2 linked regions of the Microterricola viridarii genome follow. The protein of the gene in region 1 binds, or shares a complex with, the protein of each later gene. Links are inferred from orthologs where the notes say so. Each region holds a gene or a part of one and is shown in the gene's direction. Other genes may lie near its edges. The genes, in order: BLT62_RS13345 and BLT62_RS07610.

The links.
Region 2: BLT62_RS13345 (region 1) and BLT62_RS07610 share a complex: the UniProt entries of both Bacillus subtilis proteins name them as parts of the possible RNA degradosome complex. The link is inferred for Microterricola viridarii from one-to-one orthologs.

What each region holds. Positions count from the first base shown.
Region 1 is NZ_LT629742.1:2,907,805-2,911,075, reverse strand. Bases 298-3,253 are described here. They hold BLT62_RS13345 (polyribonucleotide nucleotidyltransferase), read left to right. Parts: upstream 298-603; coding sequence 604-2,904; downstream 2,905-3,253. Other genes in these bases: BLT62_RS13340 (Lrp/AsnC family transcriptional regulator), read right to left, coding at 2,973-3,253. Also shown: BLT62_RS13350 (DUF5302 domain-containing protein), read right to left, coding at 70-261; more of BLT62_RS13340, read right to left, coding at 3,254-3,271. UniProt on the Bacillus subtilis protein: Involved in mRNA degradation. Catalyzes the phosphorolysis of single-stranded polyribonucleotides processively in the 3'- to 5'-direction. Necessary for competence development in Bacillus subtilis.
Region 2 is NZ_LT629742.1:1,672,858-1,676,029, forward strand. The notes cover bases 163-3,019. They hold BLT62_RS07610 (6-phosphofructokinase), read left to right. Parts: upstream 163-1,003; coding sequence 1,004-2,035; downstream 2,036-3,019. Other genes in these bases: BLT62_RS07605 (DEAD/DEAH box helicase), read left to right, coding at 163-898; BLT62_RS07615 (8-oxo-dGTP diphosphatase), read left to right, coding at 2,077-2,583; BLT62_RS07620 (inorganic phosphate transporter), read left to right, coding at 2,724-3,019. In the rest of the region: more of BLT62_RS07605, read left to right, coding at 1-162; more of BLT62_RS07620, read left to right, coding at 3,020-3,172. UniProt on the Bacillus subtilis protein: Catalyzes the phosphorylation of D-fructose 6-phosphate to fructose 1,6-bisphosphate by ATP, the first committing step of glycolysis.

The sequences.
Region 1 (3,271 bases):
CGCCAACACACAGATGCCCCCGCACTCCAGTGGAGTGCGGGGGCATCGTCGTTGTGCGTCGGGCGCGGGCTAGCCGCTCTTGCGGCGGAACTCGCGCTGGTGCGCCGCGGAACCCTGGGAGCGGTTCGCCGCGCCCTTGCCGTCGAGGTGGGACTCGCCCTTGCCTCGGCTGGCGGCGTTCTGCTTGCGCTCCAGTGCCTCGCGGAACTTGCGCTTGGTCTCTTCAGCTGCGCTGAGGGCGTTCTCTTCTTCGGAACTCATGCGAACATTCTGCCACGGAGCGCGCCAGATCCGCGGCATCCGGGGCCTGGACAGGCCGCTCTGCTAGAGTGAGCGCGGATGTCTTGTGCCCCAGGGCGCAGGGCATGACAACTGAATAGAGCACCAACGGAGCAGGCTGGCAGGATGCTGGTCCCCTGTGGTGGTATTCCGAGCGCGACACCCTGTTCGCAGCGCACGGCGTATTTCTACTGGTGGCCAGTGCAAGCACGCCGCTTTTCTTCACGAGAATCGCGATGCGCTGAAATCTGTCTGTTCCCCTGCTCCGATGTTCTACTCGCGCGCCACACGGGCGAGCGAGGCTAAACAAAGGAGATAGACCTCTTGGAAGGTCCAGAAATCACGTTCGCCGAAACCGTTATCGACAACGGCAAGTTCGGAACGCGCACCATCCGCTTCGAGACCGGCCGTCTCGCTCAGCAGGCTCAGGGCTCTGCAGCCGCTTACATCGACGAAGAGACCATGCTTCTCTCGGCGACCTCCGTCAGCAAGCAGCCGAAGGACAACTTCGACTTCTTCCCCCTCACCATCGACGTCGAAGAGCGCATGTACGCCGCGGGCCGCATCCCGGGCTCCTTCTTCCGTCGCGAGGGCCGCCCCTCCACCGAGGCGATCCTCACCTGCCGCCTGATCGACCGGCCGCTGCGCCCGTCGTTCGTCGACGGCCTCCGCAACGAGATCCAGGTCGTCGTGACCGTTCTGGCCATCGAGCCCGACGAGCTCTACGACGTGCTCGCGATCAACGCGGCCTCGATGTCGACCCAGATCGCCGGTCTGCCGTTCTCCGGCCCGATCGGTGGCGTGCGCGTCGCCCTCATCCCCGACGGCGCTGGCTCCGGCCAGTGGGTCGCCTTCCCGAAGCACTCGCAGCTCGCCGACGCCGTGTTCAGCATGGTCGTCGCCGGCCGCGTTGTCACGGATGCCGCTGGCAACGACGACGTCGCGATCATGATGATCGAGGCCGAGGCCACCGACAACGCCTGGGACCTGATCCAGGGCGGCGCCATCAAGCCGAACGAGCAGGTCATCGCCGAGGGCATCGAGGCGTCCAAGCCGTTCATCAAGCAGCTCGTCGAGGCCCAGGCCTCCGTCGCGGCCCGTGCCTCCAAGCCGACCGCCGACTTCAAGCTGTTCCCGCCCTACGCCGACGCCGTGTACGAGGCCGTCTCGGCCCTCGCCCACGAGGAGCTCAAGGCCGTCTACCAGATCGCCGACAAGGTCGCGCGTCAGGATGCCGACGACGAGCTCAAGGGCCGCGTCAAGGAGGCCATCGCCGCCAAGGTTGAGGCCGGCGAGCTCGACGCTTCCGCCAACAACCAGGTGGGCGCCGCCTACAAGTCGGTCACCAAGAACGTCGTGCGCACCCGTGTGCTCAACGAGGGTGTCCGCATCGACGGACGCGGCCTGGCCGACATCCGCCCGCTCGACGCCGAGGTTGCTGTCATCCCTCGCGTCCACGGCAGCGCCATCTTCCAGCGCGGCGAGACCCAGATCCTGGGTGTCACCACGCTGAACATGCTGAAGCTCGAGCAGTCGATCGACTCGCTGAGCCCGGTCACCAAGAAGCGCTACATGCACAACTACAACTTCCCGCCCTACTCGACCGGTGAGACCGGCCGTGTTGGTTCGCCGAAGCGTCGCGAGATCGGGCACGGCGCACTCGCCGAGCGCGCCCTCGTCCCGGTTCTGCCGACCCGCGAGGAGTTCCCCTACGCGATCCGCCAGGTGTCTGAGGCTCTCAGCTCCAACGGCTCGACCTCGATGGGCTCCGTCTGCGCCTCGACCCTGTCGCTGCTGAACGCCGGTGTGCCCCTCAAGGCCCCCGTCGCCGGTATCGCCATGGGCCTCATCTCCGACACCGTCGACGGCCAGACCCGCTACGCGGCACTGACCGACATCCTCGGTGCGGAAGACGCACTCGGCGACATGGACTTCAAGGTTGCCGGCACCAGCGAGTTCGTCACCGCGATCCAGCTCGACACCAAGCTCGACGGCATCCCCGCCTCCGTGCTGAAGGCCGCGCTGACGCAGGCGAAGGATGCCCGCGACACGATCCTCAGCGTTCTGAACGCCGCGATCGACGCCCCCGACGAGATGGCACCGACCGCGCCCCGCGTGATCAGCGTGCAGATCCCCGTCGACAAGATCGGCGAGCTGATCGGCCCGAAGGGCAAGACGATCAACGCCATCCAGGACGAGACCGGCGCCGACATCTCGATCGAGGAAGACGGCACCGTGTACATCGGCGCCGTCGACGGCCCCTCGGCCGAGGCCGCTCGTGCCCAGGTCAACGCCATCGCGAACCCGACCAACCCCGAGGTTGGCGAGCAGTTCCTCGGAACCGTCGTGAAGATCGCCACCTTCGGTGCATTCGTCTCGCTGCTCCCGGGCAAGGACGGCCTGCTGCACATCTCCGAGGTGCGCAAGCTCGCCGGTGGCAAGCGCGTCGAGAACGTCGAAGACGTGCTCGGCGTCGGCCAGAAGATCCTCGTCGCGATCACCAAGATCGACGACCGCGGCAAGCTCTCGCTCGAGCCTGTCGTCGTCGACGAGGCCGCTGACAGCGAAGGCCGTGGCCACGAGGCCGCGCACTCCGAGGCCCCCGCAGAGGGCGCTGCCGAATAAGCAGTCGCACCCTGTCGCACACGGATGCCCGTCTCCCCAGTGGAGGCGGGCATCCGTCGTTTCACGCGTCAGGCGCCGCCGTCCCCCTCGATGAGCGGCGCCACCCGGTACGGGATCAGCTCGCTCATCGAGAGCGAGGTGGCGGTGCGCTCGACACCGTCGATCGCCAGGATCGTCGCGTCGATGTGGAACAGGTCCTCGGCGTCGGAGCAGACCACCCGCACCAGCAGGTCGGCCTGCCCGCTCATGCCGTGCGCCTCCAAGACCTGCGGGATGCGGGCCAGTTGGGCGATGATCGCGCCGATCTGGCGCTGCTGCAGGTTCACCTCGATGAACGCGGTCAGCGGGTAGCCGAGGGCGGCCGGGT
Region 2 (3,172 bases), 1.2 Mb from region 1 along the record:
CACGCCGGCCGACATGGGCTTCTACGCCGAGGCACGCGCCGCCGTCATCGACATGGGCATCGTGCGCCGCCGCAAGGTCGACGTGGCCAAGGACCTGCCGGCCAAGCGCATCGCCGACCTGCCGGTGGAGCTGGACGACGACCTCGGGCGCTCCATCCGCCAGGCGGAGCGCGAGCTCGGCTACCGGCTGCGCGAGCGCTTCCTCGCCCTCGTCTCCTCCCGTGGCCTCACCGTCGGGCAGCTCGACGAGGACCAGTTCGACAGCTTCGTCCGCGCCGTCGCGCATGCAGAGCTCGAGGAGTCGAAGGCCGCCAAGTCCGGCGACAACGTGTTCACCATGGTGCGCAAGATCGGCCAGGCCAAGGCGGCGCTCGCCGCCGACTACGCGGCCCAGCTGGTCCGCTCCGTCGGCAAGGTGGTCTTCTTCGCGAAGCACATCGACGTCATGGATGCCGCAGAGGAGACCTTCGCCAAGCGCGAGCTCAAGACGGTGTCGCTGCGCGGCGACCAGAGCGCTGTGGCCCGCCAGGCCGCCATCGACGCGTTCAACAACGACCCGGAGGTCTCGGTCGCGGTGTGCTCGCTCACGGCGGCCGGCGTCGGCGTCAACCTGCAGGCCGCCTCCAACGTGGTGCTCGCCGAGCTCAGCTGGACGGCTGCGGAGCAGACGCAGGCGATCGACCGCGTGCACCGCATCGGCCAGGAGGAGCCCGTCACCGCGTGGCGCATCATCGCCGCGCACACCATCGACGCCAAGATCGCTGAGCTCATCGACAGCAAGCAGGGGCTCGCCGCGCGGGCCCTGGACGGCTCGGACGAGGAGCTCGTCGCGGCGGACTCCGTGCAGCAGAATGCGCTCGCGCACCTGTTGCGGCAGGCCATCGACGGTTCGCTGTAGACTCACAAAATCCGACCGATACGCCCCGACGAAGCGGCATTCGGGCGCATGCTCAGGTGGCATGCGTCGGAACCACCACCCAGAACCAACGAGGAGCCAGGGCGCATGAAGATCGGAATCTTGACGAGCGGCGGAGACTGCCCGGGCCTGAACGCGGTGATCCGCGGGGCGGTGCTCAAGGGCGTCATCTCGCACGACACCGAGTTCGTCGGCTTCCGCTCCGGCTGGCGCGGCGTCGTCGAGGCCGACATCATGCCGATCACGCGCCACGACGTGCGCGGCCTCGCCAAGCAGGGTGGCACCATCCTCGGCTCCAGCCGCACCAACCCCTTCGAGGGCGAGGGCGGCGGGCCGGAGAACATCCAGCGCATGCTCGATGAGAACGGCATCGACGCGATCATCGCGATCGGCGGCGAGGGCACCCTCACCGCCGCACGCCGCCTGCACGACGAGGGCGGCATCAACGTCGTCGGCGTGCCGAAGACGATCGACAACGACCTGACCGCCACCGACTACTCCTTCGGCTTCGACACCGCCGTGGAGATCGCCACGGAGGCCATCGACCGCCTGCGCACCACCGCCGACTCGCACGGCCGCTGCATGGTGCTCGAGGTCATGGGCCGCCACGTCGGCTGGATCGCCCTGCACTCCGGCATGGCCGGCGGCGCGCACGCCATCCTCATCCCGGAGCAGCCGCAGTCCATCGAGCAGATCTGCGAGTGGGTGGAGTCCGTGCGCGAGCGCGGCCGTGCCCCGCTCGTCGTCGTCGCCGAGGGCTTCACCCTCGAGGGCATGACCGAGGCGCACTCGCACAAGGGCCTGGACGCCTTCAACCGCCCGCGCCTCGGCGGCATCGCCGAGCTGCTCGCCCCGATGATCGAGGAGCGCACAGGCATCGAGTCCCGCGCGACCGTTCTCGGCCACATCCAGCGCGGCGGCGCCCCGAGCGCCTACGACCGGGTGCTGGCCACCCGTCTCGGCATGGCAGCCGTCGAGGCCGTCTACGAGCGCCAGTGGGGCTCCATGGTGTCCCTCCGCGGCACCGAGATCAAGACCGTGAGCATCGCCGAGGCGACCGGCGGGCTGAACACCGTGCCGCAGGACCGCTTCGACGAGGCCCGCATCCTGTTCGGCTAGGCCGACCGCCGCGCATTCGATCCACCCCGATTCGAGCTGACATGGACCCCGCCCCGCTCCCGCAGGTGTGCGTCGTGTACCTGCTGCGCACCGACGAGCGCGGCATCCGGCAGGTGCTGCTCGGCCGCAAGAAGCTCGGCCTCGGCCAGGGCAATTTCGTCGCGCCGGGCGGCAAGCTAGAGCCGGGGGAGTCGCCGGCGGATGCCGCGGTGCGCGAGGTCGCCGAGGAGGCGGGCGTGCTCGTCGCACCCGCAGACCTGCAGAGCCGCGGCATGCTCGACTACTTCTTCCCGCACCGCGAATCGTGGAGCCAGCGCTCGCACGTCTTCGTCTGCGAGCGCTGGACGGGCATTCCCCGAGAATCCAATGAGCTGAATCCGGAGTGGGTCGACCTGGACGCCGTCCCGTACGCAGAAATGTGGGATGACGCCCGGTTTTGGTTGCCGGAGGTGCTGGCAGGGGGAGAGGTCCGACGCGACTTCACCTTCGGCGAGGATCTTGCAAGCGTCGTGGATGCGACACTCTCGGCCGAGCGTCCCCAGCGCTGACCCGCGCTCAGGTTGACCTTGGTCGATCTGGGTGTAAGTATCGACGTGGTGTTCCGCAGTTCTTCGATTTCGGCAAGCCATTCCTAGTGAATTTCCGGTGTATTTTCACCGAACCCCTCTTCCCCTAAAGAAAGTCGCCGGTGGATATCACCCTGATCGTCGTGCTTGTCATCGCGCTCGCACTGTTCTTCGATTTCACGAACGGCTTCCACGACACCGCCAACGCGATGGCCACCCCCATCGCGACCGGTGCCATGAAGCCGAAGGTCGCGGTCACCCTCGCGGCGCTGCTCAACCTCGTCGGGGCGTTCCTGTCCACCGAGGTCGCCAAGACCATCTCGCACGGCATCATCAATGAGGGCGAGGGCGGCGTTCTCATCACGCCGGAACTGATCTTCGCCGGCCTCATCGGCGCTGTCGTCTGGAACATGCTGACCTGGCTGCTCGGGCTCCCGTCCAGCTCCAGCCACGCGCTCTTCGGCGGTCTCATCGGTGCTGCCCTCGTCGGCGCCGGCATCAACGCGATCAACATCGACCAGGTGCTCTCCAAGGTGATCCTGCCCGCGCTCATCGCGCCGGTCACCGCGGG